Regions from separate parts of the Streptomyces sp. NPDC005794 genome, predicted to be linked through region 2. Evidence: riboswitches for the same ligand, from Rfam matches in the RefSeq annotation. Region 2 holds a riboswitch; each other region holds the start of a gene.

Region 1 (10,006 bases), on a different contig from region 2:
AGGAGCATCCGGATCTCGAGGAGGTCGGCGGCCTCCTGCTCCGTGGGTTCGGCGACACAGGCGCCGGCATGCCGGCGGGTGACGACGAACCCCTCGGACTCCAGGGTGCGCAGCGCCTCGCGTACGGGGACGCGGGAGACGCCGTAGCGACGCGCGAGCACCTCCTCGGTGAGGCGGCTGCCGCGCTCGAAGACACCGGAGACGATGTCGTCACGGATTGCCGTGCATACCGAATACGCGGGAATGCGCATGTCCGAACCTCCGCCTTAATCTCCGCGGAACGCGGCCGATCGACGCCTGTTCGGTGACTCTATTGCAACCGGCCGGAATTTCCGATGGCGGGGTGGAATCCATGGATATCTTTTGGCCAGGGAGCACTTCCGCGAGGCTTCTGCGGGCCCCTCCCCGGGGCACCGCGAAGGCCCCGGCGGATGCCGGGGCCTTCGTCCGAGAGATGTCGTGCGGCGTGGGTCAGACCTGGACGCCGTGGGCGCGGAGGTAGGCGACGGGGTCCATGTCCGAGCCGTACTCGGGGGTGGTCCGGGCCTCGAAGTGCAGGTGCGGCCCGGTGGAGTTGCCGGTCGAGCCGGAGATGCCTATCTGCTCGCCCGAGCCGACGCTCTGACCGACGGAGACACCGATCGAGGAGAGGTGGCCGTACTGGGTGTACGTACCGTCGTTCATGCGGAGCACGATGTTGTTGCCGTACGCGCCGCCCCAGCCCGCCTCCACGACCGTGCCGGCGCCGACGGCGACGACCGGGGTGCCGGACGCCGCCTGGAAGTCCACGCCGGAGTGGCTGCCGGAGGACCAGAGCGCGCCACCCGACTGGTAGCCGGTGGTCACGTGCGAGCCGGCGACCGGGAGGTGGAAGGAGTTCAACCGGGCGCGCTCGGCGGCGCGCGCGGCCCGCGCTTCGGCCTCACGTGCCTCCTTGGCGCGGGCTTCGGCCTTGCGCTCGGCCTCAGCCTTCGCCTTCGCTTCCGCCTCGGCCTCGGCCTTGGCCTTGGCGGCGACATCGGCCTGGTGCTGCTGGGCCTTCGCCTGGGCGTCGATCTGCGCGGCGAGGGTGGTGTCGAGGGCGACGGCCTGGGTCAGACCGGTGGCGGTGACGGCCTCGGAGTCCGCGGCGAGGGCAGGGGAGGCCGTGGTGCCGATGACGCCGGCGGTGGCCAGGGCCGCGATGCCGGCGACCTCGGCGCTCTTGCGCGTCAGGCGGCTCGGGGCACGGTGCTTCCCGGTGGCACGGATGAACGCCATGGAGGGGCTGGTCCTTTCCTTCCTTCTCGCCTACCGGGTTAGCTGACGGGTTCGGAGCAGGAAGGTCTCCTACGGGCCCCTGAGCCTCCGACGAGGTACAGGGATCCGATTCACCCCAGGGACTTATTGGGTCCCCGGCTCCCCAGGCTCGCGCCTGACGGGGACTCGGCGATGGCTGTCCGGCGCCGCGGACGCGGCATTCGTCTGGCGGACAGCCGAGCCGACGCTAGAGCGGGCCGCTTTTCCCCACCAAACGGGAAGGGGCTTTTGTCGCACATCCCACAGGATGAATGACAACTTTCCTCGCGATACGGACACATGACAGAACCCCGGCGAGCGTGCACTCGCCGGGGTCCGCCATGTCCCGTTCTGTCAGCCGGTGACGACCGACACCTCGCCGATACCGAGCGCCCTCACGGGCTCGGCGATCTGCGCGGCGTCCCCGACCAGGACGGTGACCAGCCGGTCGACCGGGAACGCGCTGACCACGGCGGCGGTCGCCTCGACCGTGCCGGTCGCGGCCAGGCGTGCGTACAGCTCGGCCTGGTAGTCGTCCGGAAGGTGCTGCTCCACCTGGTCGGCCAGGGTGCCCGCGACGGAGGCCGCCGTCTCGTACTTCAACGGGGCCACGCCCACGAGGTTCTGCACGGCGGTCTCGCGCTCGGCATCGGTGAGCCCTTCGGCCGCCAGGGTGCGCAGGACCTTCCACAGGTCGTCGAGCGCGGGACCGGTGGACTCCGTGTCGACGGAACCGCTGATGGCGAGCATCGCGGCGCCGGTCGCCCCGGAGGACGAGCCGGGCGCCGTCGAACGCAGCACCTGCCCGAAGGCCCGGACGCCGTACGTGTAGCCCTTCTCCTCGCGCAGCACCCGGTCCAGCCGGGAGGTGAGCGTGCCTCCCAGGCAGTACGTGCCGAGGACCTGGGCGGGCCATACGCTGTCGTGCCGATCGGCGCCGATCCGGCCGATCAGCAGCTGGGTCTGCACGGCTCCGGGGCGGTCCACGATGACCACACGGCCGGTGTCGTCCGCGGTGATCGGGGGCACCGGCCGGGCCTGGCCGGCGTTGCCCGACCAGTCCCCGACGGTTTCGGAGAGCAGTGCGTCCAGGTCCACCTCGGTGAGGTCGCCGACGACGACCGCCGTCGCGGTGGACGGGCGCACATGGGCGTCGTAGAAGGCGCGCACGGCGGCGGCGTCGATGCGCCGGACCGTCTCCTCGGTGCCCTGGCGCGGACGCGACATCCGTGCCGTGGCGGGGAAGAGCTCCTTGGAGAGCTGCTTGGCGGCCCGGCGGGCCGGGTTGGCCTGCTCGTGCGGGATCTCGTCGAGGCGGTTGCCCACCAGGCGCTCGACCTCGCTCTCCGCGAAGGCCGGGGCCCGCAGGGCCTCGGCGACCAGGCCGAGGGCCTTGGTCAGCCGTGAGACCGGGACCTCCAGGGAGACCCGGACACCCGGGTGGTCCGCGTGGGCGTCCAGCGTGGCGCCGCACCGCTCCAGCTCGGCGGCGAACTCCTCCGCCGAGCGCTTGTCCGTGCCCTCGGACAGTGCGCGCGCCATGATCGTGGCCACACCGTCCAGGCCCTCGGGCTCGGCGTCCAGCGGGGCGTCGAGGAAGATCTCCACCGCGACGACCTGCTGGCCGGGGCGGTGGCAGCGCAGCACGGTCAGCCCGTTGGGCAGGGCGCCACGCTCGGGCGCGGGAAAGGCCCAGGGCCTGGCCTCGCCGGCGGTCGGCTGCGGGTGGTACTCCATCGCTACTCCAGTCACGGCGGCGTCGGTCACTTGTCCGCCCCCTCGTGCGCGTCGGTGCCGTCCGTCTCGTCGGCCGGTTCGACCGGCTCGTAGACCAGGACCGCACGGTTGTCGGGGCGCAGATGCGCCCGGGCGGCGGCCTTGACCTCGTCGGCCGTCACGTCGAGCACCCGGCCCACCGCGGTCAGGGCGAGCTGCGGGTCACCGAACAGGACGGCGTACCGGCACAGTTCGTCGGCGCGGCCGGCGACCGTACCGAGACGGTCCAGCCACTCGCGCTCCAACTGCGCCTGGGCGCGTTCCATTTCCTCCGGTGTGGGGCCCTCCTCCGCGAAGCGGGCGAGCTCCTCGTCCACGGCCGCCTCGATCTGGGGCACCTCGACGCCACCGGACGTCTTGACGTCCAGCCAGCCCAGCGAGGGCGCGCCGGCCAGCCTGAGCAGCCCGAATCCCGCTGCCACCGCCGTACGGTCGCGACGGACCAGGCGGTTGTGCAGACGGGACGACTCGCCGCCGCCGAGCACGGTCAGTGCGAGGTCCGCGGCGTCGCACTCGCGTGTGCCGTCGTGCGGCAGCCGGTAGGCGGCCATCAGCGCACGCGCGGGGACCTCCTCCTGGACCACTTCGCGCAGCTGTTCGCCGATGACGGCGGGCAGCGAGCCGTCGCGCGGGGGCTGCTTGCCGTCGTGGGAGGGGATGGAGCCGAAGTACTTCTCGACCCAGGCGAGCGTCTGCTCCGGGTCGATGTCCCCGACCACCGAGAGCACCGCGTTGTTCGGCGCGTAGTACGTCCGGAAGAACGCCTGCGCGTCCTCCAGGGTCGCCGCGTCCAGATCGGCCATCGAGCCGATCGGCGTGTGGTGGTACGGGTGGCCCTCCGGGTAGGCGAGGGCGGTGAGCTTCTCGAAGGCGGTGCCGTACGGGACGTTGTCGTAGCGCTGGCGGCGCTCGTTCTTGACGACGTCGCGCTGGTTCTCCATGGACTCCTCGTCGAGCGCGGCGAGCAGTGAGCCCATCCGGTCGGCCTCGAGCCACAGGGCCAGCTCCAGCTGGTGCGTAGGCATCGTCTCGAAGTAGTTGGTGCGTTCGAAGCTGGTCGTCCCGTTCAGGGATCCACCGGCCCCTTGCACCAGCTCGAAGTGCCCGTTCCCCTTGACCTGGCCCGAGCCCTGGAACATCAGGTGCTCGAAAAGGTGAGCCAGGCCGGTACGTCCCTTGACCTCGTGCCGGGAGCCGACGTCGTACCAGAGGCAGACCGCGGCGACGGGGGTCAGATGGTCCTCGGAGAGCACCACGCGCAGGCCATTGGCCAGACGGTGCTCGGTCGCCGTCAAGCCGCCGGAACCGGCCTGGGCTGTGGCCGTGTGACCCATGGGCATGTACGTCCCTTCGATCGGTACAGGATTTCCTGCCGGACCTGCCACTCTAAGACCGTCCGGCAGATGGTGGGCGGCGTCGCGGAGCTGGGCACGCACATCTGCCACGTTGTCGTCAATCACCATGGCTCCTTCCCCAAGCTCTCAACTTCGTTCGAGCAGGGGAGACCCCAACGGCCTCGATCCTCCGCCTTTCGGCCGCACGCACCCAGCCCCGCTCCTTCCTCCACCCACCATGTGCCGGACGGTCCGGCCAAGCGCACGGGCACCTGGCGAAGTTCCCGTCGGGTGAATGTTGTCGTAGATGCTGCCGTAAACAGGGGCTCTGCGGGGCCCCGGGAGCCGCTTCGGACGGGTCGAGGTCGGCGTTGTCAGTACGGCGGGCCACAATGGTCGGCGTCAGAACCTGAGGTTGCCCGACAGAATCTGTGAAGGAGTCGCAGCCGCGATGGCCCGCCGCAGCACGAAAACCCCGCCGCCGGACGACTTCGAGGAGAAGATCCTCGACATCGACGTCGTCGACGAAATGCAGGGCTCCTTCCTCGAGTACGCGTACTCGGTGATCTACTCCAGGGCTCTGCCCGATGCCCGCGACGGCATGAAGCCCGTGCACCGCCGCATCGTGTCCCAGATGAACGAGATGGGGCTGCGCCCCGACCGCGGCTATGTGAAGTGCGCCCGTGTCGTGGGCGACGTGATGGGCAAACTGCACCCACACGGTGACGCGTCGATCTATGACGCACTGGTGCGCATGGCACAGCCGTTCTCGATGCGCCTGCCCCTCGTCGACGGGCACGGCAACTTCGGCTCACTGGGCAACGACGACCCGCCGGCCGCCATGCGGTACACCGAGTGCCGGATGGCCGACGCCACATCCCTGATGACGGAGTCGATCGACGAGGACACCGTCGACTACCAGTCCAACTACGACGGCCAGGAGCAGGAGCCGGTCGTCCTCCCGGCGGCGTACCCGAACCTCCTGGTCAACGGTGCTTCCGGCATCGCGGTCGGCATGGCGACCAACATGCCGCCGCACAACCTCGGTGAAGTCATCGCCGCCGCCCGCCACCTGATCCGGCACCCGGGCGCCGACCTCGAGACGCTCATGCGCTTCGTCCCGGGGCCCGACCTGCCCACCGGGGGCAGGATCGTCGGCCTCGGCGGCATCAAGGACGCCTACGCCGCCGGGCGCGGCACGTTCAAGATCCGCGCCACGGTGGCCATAGAGAACGTCACGGCCCGCCGTAAGGGTCTCGTCGTCACCGAACTGCCCTTCACCGTCGGCCCGGAGAAGGTGATCGCCAAGATCAAGGACCTCGTCGGCTCGAAGAAGCTCCAGGGCATCGCGGACGTCAAGGACCTCACCGACCGGGCGCACGGTCTGCGTCTGGTGATCGAGGTCAAGAACGGCTTCGTGCCGGAAGCCGTTCTGGAGCAGCTCTACAAGCTGACGCCGATGGAGGAGTCCTTCGGCATCAACAACGTGGCGCTGGTCGACGGACAGCCGCTCACCCTGGGGCTCAAGGAGCTCCTGGAGGTCTATCTCGACCACCGCTTCGACGTGGTGCGCCGGCGCAGCGAGTTCCGCAGGACCAAGCGCCGTAACCGGCTGCATCTGGTCGAGGGTCTCCTCGTGGCGCTGCTGGACATCGACGAGGTCATCCGCCTCATCCGGGACAGCGACAACTCGGCGCAGGCGAAGGAGCGCCTGATGGAGCGCTTCTCGCTGAGCGAGATCCAGACCCAGTACATCCTGGACACCCCGCTGCGCAGGCTCACGCGCTTCGACCGGATCGAGCTGGAGACCGAGCGCGACAAGCTCGCCGAGGAGATCGCCCAGCTGACCGCGATCCTGGAGTCGGACGCCGAGCTGCGCAAGCTGGTCTCGTCCGAACTGGCCGCGGTGGCCAAGAAGTTCGGCACCGATCGGCGCACCGTGCTGCTGGAGTCGGCGGGTTCGCAGATCGCCTCGGTTCCGCTGGAGGTCGCCGACGACCCCTGCCAGGTGCTCCTCTCCTCGACCGGCCTCCTGGCCCGCACGGCCAACGCGGAGCCGGTCGCCCAGGCCGAGGACGCCAGGCGCACGAAGCACGACGCGATCGTCTCGGCCGTCGCCGCGACGGCACGCGGGGACGTGGGTGCGGTGACGTCCGCGGGCCGGCTGCTCCGGCTCTCGGTGATCGACCTGCCGCAGCTGCCGGACACCCATGCGGCACCGAACCTGTCGGGCGGGGCTCAGGTCTCGGAGTTCCTGACGCTGGAACCGGACGAGGAGCTGGTCTGCCTCACCACCCTGGACGAGGAGGCGCCCGGCCTGGCCATCGGCACCCTGCAGGGGGTGGTGAAGCGAGTGGTGCCCGACTACCCGGCCAACAAGGACGAGTTGGAGGTCATCTCGCTGAAGGACGGTGACCGGGTCGTCGGCGCCACCCAGCTGCGTACGGGCGAGGAGGACCTGGTCTTCATCACCTCCGACGCGCAGTTGCTGCGCTACCCGGCCGCGTCGGTACGTCCACAGGGACGCGCGGCGGGCGGTATGGCGGGCGTCAAGCTCGCGGCCGACGCCACCGTCCTCTCGTTCTCCGCGGTGGATCCTTCGGCGGATGCCGTGGTGTTCACGGTCGCCGGGTCGCACGGCACGCTGGACGACTCCGAGCGGACCTGGAAGCTCACCCCGTTCGACCAGTATCCGCGCAAGGGCAGGGCCACCGGCGGGGTGCGCTGTCAGCGCTTCCTCAAGGGGGAGGACATCCTGGTGTTCGCCTGGGCCGGCGAGACCCCGGCACGGGCGGCGCAGAAGAACGGCGCACCGGCCGAGTTGCCGGACCCTGATCCGCGCCGCGACGGTTCGGGCACACCGCTGACCAGTCCGGTCGCGGTGATCGCCGGGCCGCTGTAGGACACCGGCCGGACGGCGCGGGGGCGGACTCAGGCCTCGTCGCCGTCCGGCTGCCGTACGTACCGCAGGACGCCCCACATGCTGCGTTCCAGCTCCTCGGTGGCGTCCTGCCACGCGTCCTGGCAGCTCTCCAGTTCCTTGTGCAGCGCCTCGGCGTCGATACCTGAGCCGATCAGCACGAGCTGGGTCCGCCGCGGTTCGTCGCGGGTCCAGCGCTGCGGTACGAAGCGCAGGAACCTGCCGACGGCGTGCAGTGCGTACCGGTTGCCGGGGTCACCCGCACCGAAGTCGGCGAATCCCTTGATCCGGTAGAGACCCGCGGGCCTGGAGTCGAGGAACGCCATGAAGCGGCGGGGACTGAGCGGTACGTCGGCGGTGAACGAGACGCTCTCGTACGCCGCGTGCAGATGGTCCTCGTGCGTGCGGTCGGCTTCGGGGAGCAGGTCCTCGAACGTCAGCTGGCGGAAGGCGTCGTCCTCGTCCGGTCTGAGCACGGGGTCGAACAGCAGCTCCGGGTCGATCCGCCCGTACGCGGCACGGATGACCGCCGCCCTGCCGCCCGCGGCGTCGACCGCCTCCTGGACGGCCCGCAGGTCCGCGTCGGCGACGCGGTCGGTCTTGTTCAGGACGATCAGATCGGCGACGGCGAGGTGGCGGTCGACCTCGGGGTGGCGCTCCCGCGTGGCGGGGAACTCGGCGGCATCGACGACCTCGACCAGTCCCCCGTACCGGATGTGCGGGTTGTCGCTGGCCAGCAGCATCCGTACGAGTTCCTGGGGTTCGGCGAGACCGCTCGCCTCGATGACGATCACGTCGAGCCGGGCGGCGGGCCCGGTCAGCGTCTCCAGATACGTGTCGAGCTCGCTCGCGTCGACGGCACAGCACAGACAGCCGTTGCCCAGCGAGACCGTGGAACCGACCTGCCCCGCGACGGTCATGGCGTCGATCTCGATGGACCCGAAGTCATTGACGATGACGCCGATCCGGTTGCCCGCCCTGTTGCGGAGCAGGTGGTTGAGCAGTGTCGTCTTGCCGGATCCGAGAAACCCCGCCAGGACGACGACCGGAATCTGCGGGGTGCGGGGCGGGGTCAACGGGGCCTTCCTCGGGTCGGTCGGAGTGCCGGTACGGGCTGCGGAGACGGGGTCCCCACATAGCGGGCCGCCGGGCGGATGATCTTCGAGTCCTCCGCCCGTTCCAGGATATTGGCGCTCCAGCCGACCATGCGCGCGGCACAGAAGGCGGGGGTGAAATCGCGCGCGGCAGACCGCAGAGCTCCATGACGCCGGCGGGCAGCACATCGGGCCCCGCCCGCCACAGCCACTGCCCGCGCCGAGGGCCCCTGCCTCACCGAGGGAACAGCAGAACAGCCGCAGGGCGCATACTCTGCAAATTAGCTACAGCTGACGGAAATTCCCATCGTTCTCCTGCCGGGGCGGGCGGGCCGTCGATCCGCGAACGACCAGCTCCGGCTCGAAGAGGAGTTCGTCGGACGGCACGGTGCGCCCCCCGATCTGCACCGAGAGCAGTTCGACCGCAGCCCTGCCCATGGCTTCGATCGGCTGGCGCACCGTGGTCAGCGGCGGCTCGGTGCAGTTCATGAACGCCGAGTCGTCGTAGCCGACGACGGAGACGTCCCCGGGCACCGACAGTCCGCGGCGGCGCGCCGCGCGTACCGCGCCCAGAGCCAGCGGGTCGCTGGCGCAGATGATCCCGGTGATTCCCAGGTCGAGCAGCCGCGTGGCGGCGGCCTGACCGCCCTCGAGCGAGAACATGGCCCTGGCCACCCACTCGTCCGGCACGGAGACGCCCGATCGGGCGGCCAGCGTGCGGGCGGCGGCGAGCTTGCGCTGAGAGGGCACGTGATCGGCCGGGCCGAGGACGAACCCGATGCGCTCGTGGCCGAGCGAGACGAGATGACGCCAGGCCTGCTCGACGGCCACCGAGTCGTCGCACGAGACCCCGGGGAATCCGAGACGCGCGATGGCTGCGTTGATCAGGACGACCGGGATCTTGCGGTCGGCGAGCACCTTGTAGTGATCATGGGGAGCGTCGGCCTGGGCGTACAGCCCCCCTGCGAACACGACTCCGGACACCTGCTGCTGCAGGAGAAGCTCGACGTAGTCGGCCTCGGAGACCCCTCCCTTGGTCTGCGTGCAGAGCACCGGAGTCAGTCCCTGCTGGGCGAGCGCTCCTCCGACCACTTCGGCGAAGGCCGGGAAGATCGGGTTCTGCAGCTCGGGCAGGACCAGTCCGACCAGCCGGGCGCGCTCACCGCGGAGCTGCGTCGGGCGCTCGTAACCGAGCACGTCCAGGGCGGAGAGAACGGCTTGCCGCGTGGAGTCGGAGACCCCCGGCTTGCCGTTCAGCACGCGGCTGACCGTGGCCTCGCTTACTCCCACCTTCTGGGCAACTTGAGCAAGTCGTCGCGTCATGAGCGCAAGATTAGCGCAAGGAACGCAAGAAGATTGCGTTCGATGCGGTGCCTGCAGAACGCTCACAGATGGACAGCGGAGAGGAAAGAGGCCCGGGCGGCGGAGGCCCGGCGGCAGAGGCCTGGGCGGCGGAGATTTCGATAAGCGGGGCTCGCCCTCTACCGTTCATATGATGAGCGCCCCACCGACCACCCCACGGGGACCTCGCCGGTTCGGCTGGCCGCAGCGGGTCTTCTCGCAGGTCCTGCTGATGCAGCTGGCCATCATCACCGGCGTCACGG
Region 2 (10,006 bases):
CGGGCTGCCGGGGCCGAGAACAGAGGTACGCACCATGACCCCCTCCCGCGTACTCGTGGTCGGCGCGTCCGCCGCCGGGCTGACCACAGCGGAGGCACTGCGCCGCAAGGGCTACCAGGGCGAGCTGACGCTGCTGGGCGCCGAGCGGCACCCGCCGTACGACCGTCCGCCCCTGTCCAAGCACGTGCTGTCCGGCAGCAGAACCCCTGACACCGCTCATCTGCGGACGCCCGGAACGCTGGCGGCCCTGGACGCCGCATTCCTCCTCGGCGACCCGGCGGCCGGCCTCGATCCGGGCAGCCGTACGGTACGCACCGAGTCGGGCCGCGAACTGAGCGCCGACGCCGTCGTCGTCGCCACCGGACTGCGGCCCAGGACCCTGCCCGGGCAGCCGGACGCCGAAGGCGTCCACGTACTGCGGACGCTCGACGACGCTCTCGCCCTGAGGGAAGGGCTTCTGACGGCGCGGCGGCTCGTCGTGGTCGGGGAAGGTGTGCTGGGCTCCGAGATCGCCGCCACCGCACGTTCCATGGGGCTGGACGTCAACCTGGCAGGGCCTCGGCCGGCGCCCATGCTGGACCAGTTCGGTCCCGTGGTGTCGGACCTGCTCGCCGCACTGCACACCGGGCACGGGGTGACCCTGCGGCTGGGCCACGCGGTCACCGGGCTGACCGCCGCCCGGGGACGGGTGACCGGAGTGCGTCTGGACACGGAAGAGGTGCTCCCCGCCGATGTGGTCGTCGTCGCGATAGGGGGCGAGCCCGCCACGGGATGGCTGACGGGCAGTGGGCTGCGCATCGACAACGGCCTCGTCTGCGACTCCCGGTGCCGGGCGGCGGAGGGAATCTACGCCGTCGGGGACGTGGCGGCCTGGCACCACGAACTGTTCGACGTCCCCATGCGGCTGGAGAACCGCACGAACGCCACCGAGCAGGCGCTCGCCGTCGCGGACAACATCCTCGGCGCCGACCGGCCCTACACCCCCGTGCCCTATTTCTGGACCGACCAGTTCGACGCCCGGATCCAGGCCCACGGCCGGCTCGGCCCGGACGCCGGGGTGACCGTCGTGGACGGCCACCCCACGAGCGGACGTTTCGTCGTCCGCTACGAGCGCGACGGCATGGTCACCGGAGTCCTCGGCTGGAACATGCCCAAGCAGGCGCGGCTGCGCCGCCAGGAGATCGGCGGTCCGGTCCCGCCCCTCGAACCGTCCGCGCCATGACAGCGGCCGACGGCACGTCACCCCCACCGCACGACGAAGTGAGGAAGCGATGACCAGCACGACAGGCACGGAACAAGCACACACGGCCACGGCCCCGGAATGGCCCATGTCCCGCGCGACGGGCTGCCCGTTCGACCCGCCGCCCACCCTGAGGGCCGAGCAGGAACAGGGGTCGCTCGGGAAAGTCACCCTGTGGGACGGGACCACGCCCTGGCTGGTGACTCATTACGCCGATCAGCGCGCGATCCTCGCCGACCCGAGGATCAGCGCCGATGTCACCCGGCCCGGCTATCCCAGTTCGGCACCGGTGAAGGGGGCGAGCTTCAGCTTCATCCTGATGGACGACCCCGAACACGCCCGCCAGCGGCGGATGGTGACGGCACCCTTCACGATCAAGCGGGTCGAGGCGATGCGCCCCGCCGTCCAGAAGATCGTGGACGGCCTGATAGACGACATGCTGGCGGGGCCCCCGCAGGCCGACCTCGTCCAGGCATTCGCCCTTCCGGTTCCGTCGCTCGTCATCTGCGAACTGCTCGGAGTGCCGTACGCCGACCACGACTTCTTCCAGGAGAACAGCAAGACCCTCATCAGCCGCAGCGCGGCTCCAGAGGTACGGGCCGAGGCCCACGGCAATCTGATCGGATATCTGGACGAGCTGATGGGCCACAAGATCGCCCGGCCCGCGGACGACCTCCTGTCAGGACTCGGTACCCGGGTCGAGGGGGGCGAACTCTCCCGCCGCGAGGCGGCCGAGATGGGCGTCCTGCTGCTGCTCGCCGGACATGAGACCACCGCGAACATGATCGCTCTGGGTACCCTCGCCCTACTCGAACACCCCGGCCAGCTCGCCCTGCTGCGTGACACCGAGGACCCCAAGGTGGTCGCCGGTGCCGTCGAGGAGCTGCTGCGCTATCTCAACATCACCCACGGGGGCCGCCGTCGCGTGGCTCTGGAGGACATCGAGATGGGCGGCGAGGTCATCCGGGCGGGCGACGGGATCATCGTGCCCAACGACATCGGCAACCGTGACCCGGAGGTCTTCGCCGACCCCGACCGGCTCGATCTCCGGCGCGACGCCCGGCGCCATGTGGCCTTCGGTTTCGGAGTGCACCAGTGCCTCGGTCAGCCGTTGGCGCGCATGGAACTGCAGGTCGTCTACAGCACCCTCTACCGGCGCATCCCCACACTGCGCCTGGACGCCCCACTGGAGGAGCTGTCGTTCAAACACGACGGGGCCGTCTACGGCGTCTACGAACTGCCCGTGGCCTGGTGACCTCTCACCTCCCCACCTGTCTCACCACGGCACCGACGACGAAGGAGTCTTCATGAAAGTGATCCTCGACCAGGACAAGTGCGTGGCGTCCGGACAATGTGTGGTCGCCGCCGCCGACGTGTTCGACCAGGATGACGACGGCATCGCCGTACTGCTCGACCCCGAGCCGTCCTCGGACCGGGCCGACGACGTCCAGCAGGCCGCGGCCGTGTGCCCGGCACTCGCCATCATGATCCAGGACTGACGCGAGGCGGACGACCGGGATCCACGGAGGGACGGGCCCCTCGGCCCGCAGTGGCCCGCAGCAGACCCTTACGGGCTGCTGCGGGCCACTGCTCCGTCGTGGTGCGTCCTCCCTGTGTCGTGGTGCGTCCGGACGGCCGCTCAGCGGGGCTTCCAGCTGAGCTTCCCGCCCCCCACCCACCGGACGGCCGCCGGGTCGTCGAGGTCATGGACCGGAATCCCGGCGGCCGCGGCAGCGATCAGTACGTCCGTCATGGCGGTCGCGCTGCCGACCACCTCGCCGTCGATCTCCACGATGCGGAAGGGCGGGTCCCCGGGCTGAACGGGCAGGACGGTGATCCGTGGGGTCGAGGCGTACGGGCTGTCGGTCATGGCCGGATCGGTTCCACGCGGACGCTCTCGGCATGCCCGGCGCCTTCACCCATGAGCCGTATGCCCGATTTGATCTCATTTTTTAAATTAATCCCGTAATCCATAAAAGGCCATTTCGTGCGACCTGACCCCTTCGCTCGGGAGCAAATCGCCCGAATCGGACTCCGTGACCAGGGTCACCTCATGCGCCCCGGACGCGAGGGCTCGGCAGTCGGTTCCCTTCTGTGCCAACGGGAAGGGTGGGCGCGATGTGGGGTGGATTACATGAATTCCCGTGAATTGATCTTGCCAATGAATTGTGATCACCGCGCCAGGCTTGTTCCTTTCCCTATTTCTCGCCTACGGTCGCCATCACTCCGGACGGAACGCCGAATCCTGCCGCCGCCCGGTGACCCGACCACTTCTTCGTACGGCAGGAGCGGGGGACCCAAGTAAGCGCCGATCCGGTTTCCGGAGCGGCTCGGGGTGAAGTCGCATTCGCGTGCGGCCGGGCATCTCCAGCTCGAACCCGACAGCTCACTTCGCAGGCGACGGAGAGGAATTCAGCATGCCCGAAAATGGTAAGCACCGTCGTTTCAGGACCAGTTCGCTGACCCGCGGCATCATCGCCGTGAGCACGGGTGGAGCCGCCCTGGCCCTCCCCGTGATCGGTGCGACCGGCGCCTTCGCCGCCCCGGCCCAGCCGGTCGCCGTCGAAAAGGCGGCGACGTCGACTGCCGTATCCGGAAAGGGAATTACTGCGCAGAAGTCCGAGACCGCCACCTATTCCGTGGTCGTGGGCGACACCCTTGCCAAGATCGCCCGCGAGCATTCCGTGAGCGGCGGCTGGAAGGCCCTGTACGAGGACAATCAGAAGGTCGTCGGTGGAAACCCCGACCTGATTCACCCCGGTCTTCAGCTGACCCTCGACGCCAAGGCCGAGAACAAGTCGGCGGACAAGGCCGACAAGGCCGAATCCAAGGCCTCCGCCTCGTCCGACCGGGCCGAGGAGAGCGCTGACCGCGCCGACCGCTCGGAGCGTACGAGCACCCCCGCCGCCGAAGCCGTTCCCGCCGCCGAAGCCGTTCCCGCCGCCGAGCCGGCGACGTACACGAACGACCTCGACGGCTGGATCAAGGAGTCGCTGGCCATCATGGCCGAGCAGGGCATCCCCGGCAGCTACGACGGCATCCACCGCAACATCATCCGCGAGTCCGCCGGCGACCCGATGGCCATCAACAACTGGGACTCCAACGCCGCCGCGGGCATCCCGTCCAAGGGCCTGCTGCAGGTCATCGACCCGACGTTCCAGGCCTACCACGTGCCCGGTACGTCGACGGACAGCTACGACCCGGTCGCCAACATCACGGCGGCGTGCAACTACGCCGCGGACAAGTACGGCTCGATCGACAACGTCTTCGGGGCCTACTGAGTCCTCGCCGAGGCGGGACCGCCGGCGCACGGGCGTGTGACGGAGGGACAGGGCTGACGGGTGGTACGGGTTCGGCGGAACCCGTACCACCCGTCAGTCGTTCCCGAAGGGAGGCCGCGTCGTCGAGTCACGGAGGCCGGCGCACCGGCGACAGGCCGGTTCGAACCCGGGTGACTGGTCTCGTACAGGTTCGTCGTCCATACTGCCCGCCGTGGAGCAGCGCATAGATTCGAAGACCAAGCCCGAGTTCGCCGCGGGGACAGACCCGGCGTACATCCCCGGCCTGACGGCCCCTGCCCCCGCGCGGACGGAGGCGGAAGCGGAGAGGGCGGAGCCCGAAGGCGACCGGGATCCCGAGGGCGTGGACGTGCCCGCCGAGGGGGCGGCCGAGGAGGCCGTGGACGATTCCACGGCCGCCGACGACGCGGTCGCGGACGGCGGCGCGGCCCCCGACGACAGCGTGACACCGGATGCCGAGGCCGTGCGCGGGGGCGCCGACGACGGGGACGGCCCCGTCTTCGAGGTCAGCGACCGGCGCGGATCGATCAGGGCGGACGCCGAGGGCGTCCGCTTCCGGCTCGACGACCAGGAGGCGGAGTTCGACTGGTCCGAGATCGGCGCGGTCGAGGTCAGGACCGGCCGCTTCGGGCGCCGGTTCACCGTGACCGTCCACCTGTCGAGCCGTCGGTGGTTCAACGCCGAGGTCGAGGCGGGCGCCCGCAGCGACCTGAAGACGTGGACGGCGGAGCTCGACGAGGCGCTGGACGCCTACTTCGAGGAGGCCTGACCCGCACCACGGTCACGGCCGCGTACCGGGCTGCTCGCCGGCCCGGTACGCGGCACGCCCTGACGGTTTCAGGCCCCCGTTGCCGCGTCGAGCACCACGGAGCGGGTCAGATGGCGCGGCAGGTCGGGATCGAGGCCACGGGCCGCCGCACGGGCGATCGCCAGCCGCTGGACCCGGACCAGGTCGGCCAGCGGGTCCAGGCCGCTCTCCACCCAACGGGCTCCGGTCGCCAGCACCTGCTCCCGTAGTCCCTCCGGAGCGGTGCCGAACATCCAGGTCGCGGTACCGGCCGTGGCGATGCTGATGGGGCCGTGGCGGTATTCCATCGCCGGGTACGACTCGGTCCAGGACAGGGACGCCTCCTTCATCTTGAGCGCCGCCTCGTTGGCGAGCCCGACCGTCCAGCCGCGCCCCAGGAAGCTGAACTGGGAGCAGTCCAGGAGCCCTTCGGGCAGCGGCTCCGCCAGGGCGGTCTCGGCGTCGCGTACGACGTCTTCGGTGTGCATCCCGAGATGGGCGCGGAACAGGGTCAGCGCGGTGGTCGCGAACCTCGTCTGGACCACGGACCGTTCGTCGGCGAAGTCGAGAACGACCACGTCGTCGGCGGCGGCCGTCACGGGGGTGTGCGGGTCGGCGGTCACGGCGACGGTCCGGACGGCCCCCCGCAGCCGGGTCAGCAGACCGAGCACCTCGGTCGTGGTGCCCGAACGCGTCAGCGCGACGACCCGGTCGTACGCCCGCCCGAAGGGGAACTCCGAGGCCGCGTACGCGTCCGACTCGCCCTGTCCGGAGGCCTCACGGAGCGAGGCGTACGCCTGCGCCATGTAGTACGACGTCCCGCAGCCGACGACGGCGATGCGCTCACCGGTGGCGGGCAGCGCGCCCTTCCGGTCGACGGCGACCTCCGCGGCGCGGCGCCAGCACTCCGGCTGGCCGGCTGTCTCGGTCTCGACATGCGACATGTCCGCACTCCGCTTCCGCTGCTGTTCGCCTCTGGTGGGGTGGGGCTGGGTGAAATCGATGCCCACGTGTTCAATTTTGCATGTTAGTCGGGGTAATCGAGCAGGAACAAGCAAACTGGTTCCGCCTCTCCGCTGTGTGCAGCGGCGGTTTTCGGCCAAGCTCGGCGAGTAGTCGGCGCAATCCGGTTCTGTCATCGCCGTGTGGGTATCCGGCGTACGGCGCGAAGCCGGCGGACGATATCCCCGTACATCAGGCAGGAAATCCCCTGTCGGGTGGATCTGCGGCAACCCCGGGCGGTCACCCACGGGTGGTGGGTGGCCCGGGCGAGGGTCTGTTTCACGCCAGAGGGTGTGCGGAGTGGCCGAGTTCGAACGCGCGGTCGGCATAATCGGCCCATGCCGATCAGGGGTGGGGACGTCGTGGACCTCGGCGAGGGGCCGTGCGCCTGGTCGCCGGCGAAGTGGGCCTGTGGCCTGGCCGGCCGAGGGCTCCCCGTGCCGCCGCGCGGCACGCTGCGGAACGGCACCCAGGCCCCGACCACAGGGACGTGGTGACACCGTGGTGGCATGGATCGTGGCCCTGATCGCCGTCGCCGGGGCGCTGTGGTCGGTCGCCCGCATGCAGCAGGCCACGCGGGACGCGTACGCGGCCTCCGCGCGCGTGGAGCTGATCGAGCGTCAGGCCAAGGCGGCCGAGGCCCGCACTCTCGCCCTCACCGAGGAGATCCGCCAGCTCGCCCAGAAGCGGATACCCGCCGCGGCGATCGCTCTCTCCCACCGGACCGCACCCGTTCCCGGGCTGCGGGAGGCCGCGGAGATCGAGGGTGACGCCGCACGTCTGCTGACCGAGGCCGTGCAGGCCGCGCGCACGGCGGTTCTCGAGGAACGCCGGCGCGTGGACGCGGCAGCGCGCGCGGCCATGCGCGGCACCTCGGCCAAGATCCAGTCGCTGCTCAACCAGTCGCAGCACCTGCTGCAGGAACTCCAGCACGAGTACGACGACCCGCGGATCCTGCAGCTCGACTTCCGTAACGAACTGGCGCTGCGCCGCACCCAGGCCACGGCCGTGCTCTGCGATGCCTGGCCGGGACTCGCCCGGCAGAACTCCTCGCTCGTCGAGGTCGTGCTCGGCGCCCAGTCCCGGGTCGCGGGATACGAGCGGATCAAGGTCGCCAACCATCTGCGCCAGGAGCGGCTCGCCCTGGTCGCCCGGGCCGCCGAACCCCTCGCGATCGCGCTCGCCGAGCTGCTGGCCAACGCGACGGCGTACTCGCACCCGGACACCGAGGTGCCGGTGACGGTCCAGCAGACCGCCGGGCGCGGGGCCCTGATCCTGGTCGACGACGCCGGGATCGGCATGGACGACGACGCGCTGAAGCGGGCCCGGGCCCTGCTGGCCGGTCCCTCCGAGGTACTGCTCACCGAGCTGGGGGACCCGCCGCAGACCGGCTTCGCCGTGGTGGGGCGGCTCATCGCGCGGTACGGCTTCAGCTGCCACATCGAGCCGTCGCCGTACGGGGGGATGCGCACGATGCTGCGTATCCCAACCCATCTGCTGACCGTGATGGACGACGACCGGACGCTGTCCGTGCTCGCGCCGAAGCCGGTGCACGCACGGGGGGCCGGGGCCGAAAGCCCCTCGCCCGCACCCGCCGTGACTGCCGCACCCGCCGTGACTGCCGAACCCGCCGTGCCCGCCGCACCTGACGTGCCCCCGGCCCTCGGCGTCCCCGCAGTCCGAGGAGGGACGGGCCCGGTGGAACTGCCCACCCGGCGGCGCAGATCCCCCCGGACGGCCGCCCCGCAGACGTCGACGGATCCGCAGCAGGAGGCGGAGGAGCCCGCGCTCCGTACACCCGAGCAGGCCGGAGCTGCCTGGGCCGCCCTCCAGGAGGGCACCCTCAGCGGCAGGAAGGCGCCCGGGCCCCCGGCACCCTCAGCATCCCCATCGGACGACCAAGGAGACGACGAGACGTGAGCACCACCCCCACCGCCGGTGACCTCGCCTGGGTGCTGACCCCCTTGCTGGAGCTGCCCGGCGTACAGCACGCCGTGGTCGCCACCGGCGACGGGCTCGTCGAAGGCGCGTCGCCCGGCCTGGACCGTGCGTCCGCCGAGCGTGTCGCCGCGATGACCGCGACCCTGCACGCGGCCGCCCGCGCCTTCACCACCGCCTTCACCGAGGCCGAGTCGCCGCGCCTGGCCCAGACGGTCGTGGAGTCCGATCTGGGTTTCGCCGTCGTCGTACCGGCCGGCAAGAACACCACGCTGGCCCTGTTCGCGGCCCCCGACGCCCATCTGGGGAACATCGCCTACCAGATGCAGGTGCAGGTCACCGCGCTGACCAGGGCCATGCACGCCCCCACCCGCCAACCGGACGCTGCCACCCGGCCATGACCCCAGGCCCAGGCCGCCGCCTGATCCCCGCCTACCTGGTCACCGGTGGCCGTTCCACGCCCACGGGTCCCGCGCTCGACCGGCTCGCCGTGCTCATCCGCGCGGACGCGGCCCTGCCGCCGGACAGCGGTTCGGAGCAGCGCAGGCTGTGTGAGCTCCTGGAACCGGGGGCCCTCACCGTCGTCGAATGCGCTGCCCATCTGGACCTCCCGGTCAGCGCCACGGTCTTCCTGGCCACGGACCTCGTGGCCGCAGGACATCTGCACGCTCGACCACCGATCCCCAGCGCCGGTGAGATCGACCGGTCGCTCGTCGAGAGGCTGCTCGTTGGACTCCGTTCCCTCCACTGACCGGGGCGTCATCGGCTATCTGCCGAGTGCCGCCGAGACCCTGATGAAACTCGTCGTCACGGGTCCCTTCGGCGTGGGCAAGACGACCCTGATCCGTACTCTGTCGGAGATCCCGACCCTGCACACGGAAGAGGCGATGACGCAGTCCAGTACGGGACTCGACGACACCGCCGGTCTTCCGGAGAAGACCACGACCACGGTCGCCGTCGACTTCGGGCGGCTGACCGTCCAGGACGACCTGGTGCTCTACATGTTCGGCACCCCGGGCCAGGAGCGCTTCTTCCCGCTCTGGGCGGACATCGCGCGCGGTGCGCTCGGTGCCCTCGTCATGGTCGACACCCGCCGGCTCGAGGACTCCTTCGCCGTCATGGACATGGTGGAGGAACAGGGACTGCCGTACGCCGTCGCCGTGAACCGGTTCCCCGACGCCCCCGCCCACGCCGACGAGGTCCTGCGCAAGCACCTCGATCTCGATCCCCGCACCCCGCTGGTGCAGTGCGACGCCCGCGAACGCCGGGGCAGCATCGACGCCCTGATAGCCCTCGCCGAGCACGCGCTGACCCGTCTGCCCCCGTCCCAGGAAACCTCATGACCCCTCCCGTGCCCGGCACGTCACCCGGCGCCGCCCCCTCGGTGCTCGAGCCGCTCGCGCTGTACGGCGCCGGCTTCGCCGCCGACCCGCACGACCACTACCGGAGGCTGCGGGCCCAGGGGCCGCTGGCCAGGGTGCGCATCGCCCCGGACGTCGACGCGCTGCTGGTCACCGACTACCACGCGGCCGTCGACCTGCTGCGGGACACCGAGACCTTCACCAAGGACCCACGCGCCTGGCAGGCGGGCGTACCGGCCGACTCGCCGGTCCTGCCGGTGCTCGGCCACCGGCCCACCGCGGCCTTCACCGACGGCGCCGTCCACGCCCGCTACCGCGACGCCATCAACGACACCCTCGCCCTGATCGAACCCCACCTGTTGCGGGCGGAGGTCGCCCG
Region 3 (10,006 bases), on a different contig from region 2:
TCCAGGGGCCACACGGTGATGGCGACCCCCACCGTGTCCACGGGGTGCAGCTCGAAGTCGAACGACGTGACGATGCCGAAGTTTCCGCCGCCGCCGCGCAGCGCCCAGAACAGGTCCGGGTGCTCGCTCGGGTTCGTGGCGACGAAGCTGCCGTCGGCCAGGACCACGTCCGCGGAGACCAGATTGTCCACCGAGAGGCCGTACTTGCGGGTGAGGTAGCCGTGACCGCCGCCGAGGGTGAGACCGCCGATGCCGGTCGTGGACATGATCCCCGCCGGGGTGGCGAGGCCGAACGCGTGGGTGGCGTGGTCGAAATCGCCCAGCGTCGCCCCGCCGTCGGCCTGAGCGGTCTGGGTGGCCGGGTCGACCCGCACGCCGCGCATGGGCGAGAGGTCGATCGTGACGGCGTCGTCGCTGAGGCCGAGTCCGGGGCCGCTGTGCCCGCCGCCCCGGACGGCCACGTCCAGGCCGTGTTCGCGGACGAAGTCGACGGCCGCCATGACGTCCGCCGAGTCGCGGCACTCGACCACGGCCGCCGGCCTCTTGTCGATCATGGCGTTGTAGACCGTGCGGGCCCGGCCGTACCCCGGGTCGTCCGGGCCGATGACCGGGCCGCGCAGAGCGGTTCTCATCGTTTCGAGCAGGGCGCCGTCCATGACCATCTCCTGACGCGCGTGCGCCCGGCCTCCCCTGGCCACCCCCCCCCGCATCGGGTGAGGCTGCTGGGCAGCCGACACCGGCACCCGAAGGATGCCGGGCAGACGGGACCGAACACCGAAAGGCTTGTCCCTCCAGCGTCCCGCTGCTCCGGATACGGCGCAATCGCGGAGCGCCGTCCCTGCGGTGGGCTGAGGCGTTCTCCTGAGCCGGCTGCCGCGCCCCTTGGCCCTCCGCACCGGCGATACGCAGGATCGAGGGGTGCGGAAACACCCTTGGGGGCGCCACTGTTCTTGGCAACTACGCGGTGTACAGGCTCTGTTGGCGCATTGCGTCGGGCCGGGAGGTCCCCCGGTGGCGAGGGGTGGTGGGGTGCGGCCGCCCCATGTGGTCGGAGCACCCTCCCGGATGGCGTAGAGTTGCAATCACAACGGCGCGGGGTGGAGCAGCTCGGTAGCTCGCTGGGCTCATAACCCAGAGGTCGCAGGTTCAAATCCTGTCCCCGCTACTAAAAGACAGAGGCCCGGATCCTTTCGAGGATCCGGGCCTCTGTCGTATGCCGTCATCCGGTCTTCTCGCGCCGAGCCGCACGGGACTACGGGGAGGCGAGGGCGGCCGGCTTCGGCGCCGGCGGCGAAGGTGCGGGACATCGCGCGACGGCACTGCGCGTGGCTCTCGGCGACCATGGAGGTCACCCGTTCGTATGTGACCGGCACCGGCGAGATGTACGTCGCCGATCCGCGCTTCGGAAGGAACTACGATCGGCGGGGAGACGGAACAGCCGTCTTCGTACGGGATGCACTGACGATCTACGCGCAGCACCGGCTCTTCGACTGACCCTTTGCGGCCGGGGCTCCGGCGCACTCCTCCCTTTGGCCGATGACGAGTCGCCGCTCGGCGCGGCTCCGGCCAGCCTGGGTGGGGCGCGGTACCGTCCGCAGCCGTGGGTGGACCGGGCAGGAGTGCACAGGTGGGGAAGCGGGACGGACGGCGAGGGAGGGCTGCCGGGAACGCCCGTGCCCGTCAGTTCGTGCGCGTGCTGCCCGCCCTGATGATCTGCGCCGGAGTGATCCTCGATCTCGTGACGCCGTCGGCGGTCACCGCCGTCCCGCTCTTCGCGGCCGCCCCGCTGATCGCCGCCCCGTTCTTCTCGCTGGCCGGCACGGTGCGGGTCGCGGTCATCTCGATCCTCGTCGTGCTCGCCATCCGCGTCTGGGACGGCCTGCTCACCGACGTCGTGCCGGTCACCGACCTGCTGACCCTGGTCACCGTCGCCGTGCTCTCCCTCGTCATCAACCGCGTCGTACGTCGCGGGAACGAGCAACTGGCCTCTGCCAGGGTCATCGCGGAGACGGCGATGCGCGCGGTGCTCCCGACGCCCGAGGACCGGATCGGCGGGCTGCTGGTCGCCGCGCGGTACGAGGCGGCGCAGGCGGACGAGTTCGTCGGCGGCGACCTGTACGCCGTCGCGAACACTCCGTACGGGGTGCGCCTGGTCCTCGGTGACGTACGGGGCAAGGGGCTGGACGCCGTGGCGGCGGTGGCCGTCGTGATCGGGGCGTTCCGGGAGGCCGCGGAACAGGAGCTGTCGCTGGAGGGGGTGGTCCAGCGGCTGGAACGGGCGCTGGCCCGTGAGAACTCGCGGCGGGGCGGGCTCGACTCCATGGAGGGGTTCGTCACCGCTGTCCTCGCGGAGATCCCGGCCGGATCCGACACGATGCGGGTCGTCAACCGCGGTCATCCCGAGCCGCTCGTGCTGCATGCGGACGGGGCGCTGGACGTAGTGTCGCCGACCGTGCCCGCGCTGCCGCTCGGGATGGGGCTGGACGTGTGGCCGGACCGGTCGGACGAGTGGTCGCTGCCGGCCGGTGCGATGTTCCTGGCGTTCACCGACGGGCTTTCCGAGGCGCGGGACGCGAAGGGTGCCTTCTACGATCCGGCGGACCGGCTGCGCGGCCGGCTCTTCCCGGGGCCCGAGGAACTGCTGTCCGCGCTCACCGACGACGTACGGCTGCACACCGGCGGCCGGTCGACGGACGACCTGGCGCTCCTCGCGGTCGGGCGTCCCGCGCGGGGGCAGCAGGAGCGGCGGACGACGGTGAAGATCGTGCGGCGGGACAGTGAATGACCGGTCGCGACCGTCGGTAGTCGAAAGACCCCGCTCCGCATAACATTTGACGCACCGTCAGAAACTGCCGCATGGGTGAGGGGTACTCAAGTCGCCCGTTTGCGCCCGATTGACACCCGAAAGTCCAGGCCGCAGCGGCGAATGAACTGTGGGAACAGCTTGGAATCGGACCCGGGTGTCTATTAACGTTCGATAACGCAGCGCGGTTGTACCTGTCGTCGCAAGAGGCGGCACCGTGCGCAGCGCCGAATTCCGCAAGGGAACCGGGGAACCACCTACATGGGGTGAATCGGACACCTGCGTCTCGTGAGAGACGAAGGGGCCCGTAGGAGACCTTCCTGCTCCGAACCCGTCAGCTAACCCGGTAGGCGAGAAGGAAGGAAAGGAGTGCGCCCACGTGGCGTCCAACCAGCCTGCCCCCGAGGCACCGTCATCCTTCAGGACCGGAAGCCTCGGTGATGAGGACAGGACGTGGGAGGAATGGAACCCCACCGAGGAGTCCATCCGTCCCGTACGCGGCCGGCATCGCGTAGCCAAGCAGCGCGGCCTCGCCCGTAGCTCCACCGTCCTCGGCGTCGGGGTCATCGCGGCCGTCGGAGCGGGTGGCATGGCCACCGCTCAGAGCAAGCCGCCGGTCTCCATCTCTCTTCCCGATTCCATCGCGGACAATCTCCCCGACGCCAAGTCCCTTCCCGGCGTGGGTGCGTTCATGTCCGGCGACTCCGACTCGGACCACGAGACGGTCGCCGCGTCCTCCCCGCTCACCACTGCGGGCATCACCGCCACCGAGGCCGAGCAGGGCACCACCGACGCCGGCGAGGCGCTGCGCGCCCGCATCCTCCAGCAGGCCGAGCAGCAGCAGGCCGGAGCCGACGCCGAGGCGAAGGCCGCGGAGGAGCAGGCGGCGCTCGAGGCGGCCGCGGCCCAGGCCGCGAAGCAGCAGAGCGACGCCGAGGCCGAGGTCGCCGCGAAGAAGAAGGCGGCGGAGGAAGCGGCGAAGAAGAAGGCGGAGGCCGAGCGCCTCGCCAAGCTCGCCGCCAGCTACGCCGTCCCGACCTCCTCGTACTACATCAGCTCGACCTTCGGTCAGGCCGGTTCGATGTGGTCCTCCGGCCACCACACCGGGCTGGACTTCGCGGCCCCGACCGGTACCCCGGTCAAGGCCGTCCACAGCGGCACGGTGAAGTCGGCCGGCTACTCCGGTTCGTACGGCTACCGCACGGTCCTGGAGCTCGACGACGGCACCGAGGTCTGGTACTGCCACCAGTCCTCGATGGGCGTGACCGCCGGCCAGAAGGTCACCACCGGCGAGACCATCGGCCGCGTCGGCGCGACCGGCAATGTGACCGGCGCACACCTGCACCTGGAGATCCACACCGCGGACGGCTCGGGCATCGACCCGATGAGCTGGCTGCGCGGCAAGGGCCTCACGATCTGATCCCCTCGGAACCCCGGCGGCCCTGACGCACGACCCCCCGACGTCAGGGCCGCCGGTCCGACCGGGGCCGGGAACCCGCCGCCTTCCGGCCGCCGTCCCGTGAACCGGAATAGTCGCCTGCGGCGACCGGTTGTTCTTGGGTATGACAACTCTGCGCCCACTCGGTTCTTCGAGCCTTCAGGTCTTCCCCCTCGCTCTCGGCGGCAACGTCTTCGGCTGGACGGCCGACGAGGACCGGACCTTCGCCGTCCTCGACGCGTACGTGGCGGCCGGCGGCAACTTCATCGACACGGCCGACTCCTATTCGGCCTGGGCCCCGGGCAACGAGGGCGGTGAGTCGGAGACCCTCATCGGCAAGTGGCTGAAGGCCCGTGCCCGCCGCGACGATGTCGTCATCGCCACCAAGGTCGGCGCCCACCCCGCGTACAAGGGGCTCTCGCCCACCACCGTCAAGGAGGCGGCCGAGGCGTCGCTGCGCCGTCTCGGCACCGACCACATCGACCTCTACTACACGCACTTCGACGACGAGAACGTCCCGGTCGAGGAGATCATCACCGCCCTCGACCAGTTGGTGAAGGCCGGCACGGTGCGGGAGATCGCCGCCTCCAACATCAGCCCCGAGCGGCTCCAGGCCTCGCTGGACTTCTCCGAGCGCGAGGGCCTGGCCCGCTACGTCGCCCTGCAGCCGCACTACAACCTCGTCTCGCGCGACACCTACGAGGGCGCGCTCCAGGACACGGCGGCCGGTGCCGGTCTCGCAGCGGTCCCCTACTTCGCGCTCGCCTCGGGCTTCCTCACCGGCAAGTACCGGCCGGGGGCGGCCGTCGAGAGCGCACGGGCCGAGGGCGCGGGCAAGCACCTGGAGACCGAGCGCGGCCGCAAGGTGCTCGCCGCGCTCGACAGGATCGCCCAGGAGCACGACGCCGAGATCGCCACGGTCGCCCTCGCCTGGCTGGCCGCCCGGCCGACCGTGACCGCGCCGATCGCCTCCGCGCGTACCGTCGAACAGCTGCCGGCGCTGGTGGCGGTCGGTGACCTGAAGCTGACCGGGCAGCAGGTGGCGGAGCTGACCGAGGCATCCGCCTGACGTCCTAACCCGGCGGTGCGCGGTGCCTGCCGCCGTTCTCCAGGTACGGGTTGTAGCCGCCGTAGTGCCGGTGCGGTGCGGGGAGGTGCTGCTGAGGCGGCCCGCCGTGAGGGAACTGCCGGGGGAACGGGGGCGGCGAGGGCGGCCGGTGGGCGCGCAGCCGGCCCGTCGCGTGGGCCGCGTAGGTCAGGGCCGGGCCCGCGATGTCCCGGCGGTGCCAGAGGTGATGCAGCAACTCCTGCTCGCGGACGGCGAAGTCCGCTCCCGGGCCGTCGTGGCGGGCCCTCCGGCGCAGCATGGCCAGGGACGTCGCGAACGACTCGTACTCAGCGACGGCGCGGGCCGCGGCCCTGCCCCGGGCGCGGTCCGGGTGGCTGTTCCAGTGCCTGGCCATGTCGCGGGCCATGCCCCGTGCCCGCATCGAGGCCAGCGCGAGGGGCTCGGCGGGAGCCAGCCAGCCGGCCGCCGCGTACACCGGCAGCTCGGTGGAGAGGGTGCGCAGCTCCCGCTGGCGCGACCAGATCGCCAGCCAGGTCACCAGGCCGAAGGCCGGCACCATGAACGCGCCGTACACCGCGTAGAAGCCGTACGGTCCGAAGGACGACGAGCCGTTCCACAGGGCGTGCATGCCCATGGCGAGGACGAGCCCGAGCAGCGGCAGGACGATCCGGCGCACCCGGTGGCGCGCGCCGCCGAGCGCCGCGATGCCGAAGCCGATGCCGGAGAGCACCGTGAACAGGGGGTGCGCGAACGGCGACATCACCACGCGGACGAAGAACGTCCCCGCCGTCACGGAGACGAAGCCCGTGGTCCCCTGCTGCTGGTCCTCGCCGAAGGCATTGCCCAGATAGAGGATGTTCTCGGTGAAGGCGAAGCCGGTCGCGGTGAATCCGGCGACCACGATGCCGTCGACGATCCCGCCGAACTGCCGTCTGCGGAAGAGGAAGATCAACAGGACCGCGGCGGCCTTCGCTGTCTCCTCGACGACCGGGGCGACGACCGTGGCTCCGAGGGTGTCGGCGCTCGCCGGGTCCGCGGTGGCCGTCGCTATCCACCGGGTCGCGAAGGAGTTGGCGATGATCGCCACGAGCGCGGCGGCGCACGCGCCCCAGGAGAAGGCGAACAGCAGATTCCGCCACGGACCCGGCTCGACCCGGTCGAGCCAGCGGAACGCCGCCATCAGCAGCGGCACGGGCAGTACGGCCAGGCCCAGCCCCACCAGGAAGCCCTCAGGCCCCGTCTGCCGGCGCACCAGGGCCAGGATCACCAGGCCGCAGAGTGCGAGCACCGTGATCACCGCTCCGGCGCGGAACGCCTTGCTGCGCCAGACCATGCCGACGATGCGGGGCCGGTAACGCCACTGGCCTCGCTCCGGGACGGCGCCCAGGAACTCGTCGAGCCGCTGCTCCTCGAGAACCGGGACGTCCGGCTGCTGGTGCTGCACGAACCCCTGGTACACCCGACGACCCTAACGAGGGGGACTGACACCTGGCCATGCCGCGTCGGGCGGGGTGGCGGGGCGTGGCCGGTCAGAGACGGGTGAACAGCACGTCGTGCACGACGTGCCCCTTGTCCAGGCCCTGGCCCTCGAAGCGGGTCAGTGGCCGGAACGGCGGCCGGGGCGCGTAGCCGCCGTCCGCCTGGGTGTTCTCGAACAGGGGGTGTGCCGTGAGGACTTCCAGCATCTGCTCCGCGTACGGCTCCCAGTCCGTCGCGCAGTGGACGACAGCGCCCGGCTTCAGCCGCTGCGCCACCAGGTCGAGGAACTCCGGCTGGATCAGCCGCCGCTTGTGGTGCCGCTTCTTGGGCCAGGGGTCGGGGAAGTACACCCGGAGCCCGTCCAGGGCGGCCGGCTCCAGCATCTCGCGGAGCAGGATGATCGCGTCACCGTTGGCGACACGGACGTTGGACACCCCCGCCCGTTCCGCGAGACCGAGCAGATTGCCCTGCCCGGGGGTGTGCACATCGACGGCCAGGATTCCGGTGGTCGGGTCGTCGGCCGCCATCTGCGCCGTCGCCTCGCCCATGCCGAAGCCGATCTCCAGGATCACCGGGAGGCCGTCGAAGAGCGTGCGGAGATCGAGGACGCCGCGGCCGTCGATGTCCAGGCCCCAGGTGGGCCACAACCGCTGGAGGGCGTCCTCCTGGCCGGTGGTCACCCGGCTGCGGCGGGGCTGGAAGCTGCGGATCCGGCGCTCGTGGTGCGAGCCCGCCGGATCGGCGGCCGGGCCTCCGGGGAAGCGGGGCTCCTGGCGCAGCCTGCGCTGGCGCTCGAAGGAGGCGGCGCGCCTCGCTGCCGCGTCGTCCGCGTCCGCGAGGCCGGGTGTTTCCAGGGCGGGGCCGGGAGTCTCCGGGGCGGGGCCGGGTGTTTCCGGGGCGGGGCCGGGAGTCTCTGGGGTGGGGTTCACAGGCTCAGACACAATGACCCGATTCTACGGCGGGAGGCGTCCAGCCCGTCGCCCCGGCCCGCAGCAGGGCCCGTCGCGCCACCTCCCTCCCGATGGGCAGGGAAGCGGTCGCCGCGGGAGACGGGGCGTTCAGCACGTGCACGGTGTGCGGGGCGTCCCGGATCAGGAAGTCGTCCACCAGCGTGCCGTCCCGGAGGACCGCCTGGGCCCTGACCCCGGCGGGGGAGGGCCGCAGATCGGCCTCCGTCACCTCCGGCAGCAGTCGCTGGACGGCCCGGGTGAACGCGCTCTTCGACAGGGACCGGTGCACCTCGCCCGCCCCGTACCGCCAGTGCCGCCGGGCGATCCGCCAGGAACCGGGCCAGGCCAGGGTGGCGGCCAGCTCGCGCGGGTGGACGACCGTCCGGCCGTATCCCTCACGGGCCAGCGCCGGCACGGCGTTCGGACCGACGTGGACCGTGCCGTCGACGCCCCGGGTCAGATGCACCCCGAGGAAGGGGAACGCGGGGTCCGGTACCGGATAGACCAGCCCGCGCACCAGCTCCGGCCTGGTCAGCTCGTAGTACTCCCCGCGGAACGGCACGATGCGTGCCCCCGGGGCGTCGCCCGCGAGCCGCGCCACCCGGTCGCTGTGCAGCCCCGCGCAGTTGACCAGCACACGGGCCCTGACCACCTGGCCGTCGGCCGTGCGCACCGCCACACCCCACGGGCGCCGGTCGACGGCGACGACCTCCGCGCCGTAACGGATCTGCCCGCCCGAGGCGCACACCTCGGTGGCGAACCTGACGGCCACCGCGGTGAAGTCGCACACCCCCGTCGTCCCGACCCGGATCGCCGCGAGGCCGCGCACCCGCGGTTCGTACTCCGCGATCTGGGCGGGGCCGAGCTCCCGGACCGGCAGGCCGTGCGCCCGGCCGCGCTGCACCAGGGCGTGCAGCCTGGGCAGCTCGCCGCTGTCGGTCGCGACGATCAGCTTGCCCGTCACCGCGTGGGCGATGCCGTGCTCCGCGCAGAAGTCCACCAGCTCGGCGGCGCCCCGCACCGCGTAGCGCGCCTTGAGCGAGCCCGGCGGGTAGTAGATACCGCTGTGGATCACCCCGCTGTTGCGCCCCGTCTGATGCAGGGCCGGGCCCCACTCCTTCTCCAGCACCGTGACCCGGGTGCCGGGCGCGGTGCGCGTGATCGCGTACGCGGTCGACAGACCGACGATCCCGCCACCGATCACCAGCACATCGCAGTCGTACGCCGCGTGCGTCACCATCACGCCACCTCCCACCCCGATAGTGCACTGACCCACTGACAACGGGCTCAAACCAGGGAGAGCGTGTGCGTGCCGGGATACCCCGCACCCGGACCCGGCGAAACCGGGGCGTACCGGTGGCCTTCGCCCCGGGTCCCGTCCGCGACGTCCCGCCGTTCGGGTCAGCCCGGGGCGACGAGGAGCGGACGCGCTCGTTCCCTCAGCTCGGCCACGCGGGGCTCGTCCCCGTACGGCTCCAGGCGGTGCAGCAGGTCGCGGACGTACTCGGTGGTGCGCGCCGAGGAGATGCGGCCCGCGACCTCCACCGCACGCGTCCCCGCCGCGCAGGCCGCGTCGAGATTGCCCGACTCCAGCTCGGCGACCGCGGACACCACGAGCCGCAGCCCGTGGGAGCGGACGAACTCGTCGGTGGGTTTCGACAGGGCCTGCTCGGTGAAGCGCCGGACCTGGCGGGGCGCCTTGAGGTCGCGGTAGCACTCGGCGGCGTCGGCGGCGAACCTGTCGTACGAGTAGAAGCCGAGCCACGCCGGGTCGGAGTCACCGGCCCGGGAGCGCTCCAGCCAGCTCTCGGCGGCCCTGAGCGCGGCCCCCGCGGCCGGTGCGTCGCCGGCCTTGGCGTGGGCGCGCGCCTCCACGAGCCGGAAGAAGCTCATGGTCCGTGCGGTGGCGAGCCCGCGATTGCGTTCGACCGCGGCCTGCGCCAGGTCCACGCCCTCGTCGGCGAAGCCACGGTAGGTCGCCTGGAGTGACATCGATGCCAGGACGTAGCCGCCGAGCGGTACGTCGGCGGCGGCTCGGGCCAGGCGCAGCGCCTGGATGTAGTAGCGCTGGGCGGCCTCCTGCTGGCCGGTGTCGAAGGCCATCCACCCGGCGAGCCTGGTCAGCTCGGCGGAGGCGCCGAAGAGAGCCCGGCCCACCTCGTCGCTGTACGAGCCCAGGAGGAGCGGTGCGGCGTCGACCCGTAAGCACTCCGGGACCATGGAGGAACGCCAGTCGCCGCCGCCGTACTTGGAGTCCCACCGGCGTG

The links. A riboswitch is a leader RNA that binds a small molecule or an ion and turns the genes downstream of it on or off. The one in region 2 is predicted to bind cyclic di-AMP.
Region 1: another riboswitch for cyclic di-AMP. It lies ahead of ACFYQ5_RS29725 (M23 family metallopeptidase); the one in region 2 lies ahead of ACFYQ5_RS11835 (transglycosylase SLT domain-containing protein).
Region 3: another riboswitch for cyclic di-AMP. It lies ahead of ACFYQ5_RS29245 (M23 family metallopeptidase); the one in region 2 lies ahead of ACFYQ5_RS11835 (transglycosylase SLT domain-containing protein).

Annotation. Positions count from the first base shown of each region.
Region 1 covers NZ_JBIAIN010000022.1:93,948-103,953, reverse strand. Annotated here, with positions in the region: gene ACFYQ5_RS29730 (GntR family transcriptional regulator) at 1-251, opposite strand, end outside; gene ACFYQ5_RS29725 (M23 family metallopeptidase) at 472-1,260, opposite strand; cyclic di-AMP (ydaO/yuaA leader) riboswitch at 1,273-1,441, opposite strand; gene ACFYQ5_RS29720 (M16 family metallopeptidase) at 1,633-3,015, opposite strand; gene ACFYQ5_RS29715 (M16 family metallopeptidase) at 3,042-4,394, opposite strand; gene ACFYQ5_RS29710 (DNA topoisomerase (ATP-hydrolyzing) subunit A) at 4,840-7,290, shown strand; gene ACFYQ5_RS29705 (CobW family GTP-binding protein) at 7,320-8,384, opposite strand; partial or broken gene ACFYQ5_RS29700 (citrate/2-methylcitrate synthase) at 8,381-8,574, opposite strand; gene ACFYQ5_RS29695 (LacI family DNA-binding transcriptional regulator) at 8,688-9,725, opposite strand; gene ACFYQ5_RS29690 (ATP-binding protein) at 9,898-10,006, shown strand, end outside.
Region 2 covers NZ_JBIAIN010000006.1:131,832-141,837, forward strand. Annotated here, with positions in the region: gene ACFYQ5_RS11815 (NAD(P)/FAD-dependent oxidoreductase) at 35-1,222, shown strand; gene ACFYQ5_RS11820 (cytochrome P450) at 1,272-2,495, shown strand; gene ACFYQ5_RS11825 (ferredoxin) at 2,548-2,739, shown strand; gene ACFYQ5_RS11830 (hypothetical protein) at 2,880-3,110, opposite strand; cyclic di-AMP (ydaO/yuaA leader) riboswitch at 3,467-3,653, shown strand; gene ACFYQ5_RS11835 (transglycosylase SLT domain-containing protein) at 3,658-4,521, shown strand; gene ACFYQ5_RS11840 (hypothetical protein) at 4,733-5,308, shown strand; gene ACFYQ5_RS11845 (SIS domain-containing protein) at 5,377-6,270, opposite strand; gene ACFYQ5_RS11850 (hypothetical protein) at 6,667-6,825, shown strand; gene ACFYQ5_RS11855 (ATP-binding protein) at 6,830-8,248, shown strand; gene ACFYQ5_RS11860 (roadblock/LC7 domain-containing protein) at 8,245-8,667, shown strand; gene ACFYQ5_RS11865 (DUF742 domain-containing protein) at 8,664-9,017, shown strand; gene ACFYQ5_RS11870 (ATP/GTP-binding protein) at 8,995-9,609, shown strand; gene ACFYQ5_RS11875 (cytochrome P450) at 9,606-10,006, shown strand, end outside.
Region 3 covers NZ_JBIAIN010000021.1:137,887-147,892, forward strand. Annotated here, with positions in the region: gene ACFYQ5_RS29225 (FAD-binding oxidoreductase) at 1-656, opposite strand, end outside; tRNA gene ACFYQ5_RS29230 (tRNA-Met) at 1,092-1,165, shown strand; gene ACFYQ5_RS29235 (TipAS antibiotic-recognition domain-containing protein) at 1,297-1,494, shown strand; gene ACFYQ5_RS29240 (PP2C family protein-serine/threonine phosphatase) at 1,628-2,785, shown strand; cyclic di-AMP (ydaO/yuaA leader) riboswitch at 3,019-3,171, shown strand; gene ACFYQ5_RS29245 (M23 family metallopeptidase) at 3,183-4,223, shown strand; gene ACFYQ5_RS29250 (aldo/keto reductase) at 4,366-5,310, shown strand; gene ACFYQ5_RS29255 (PrsW family intramembrane metalloprotease) at 5,315-6,769, opposite strand; gene trmB (tRNA (guanosine(46)-N7)-methyltransferase TrmB) at 6,840-7,730, opposite strand; gene lhgO (L-2-hydroxyglutarate oxidase) at 7,723-8,979, opposite strand; gene ACFYQ5_RS29270 (sporulation protein) at 9,141-10,006, opposite strand, start outside.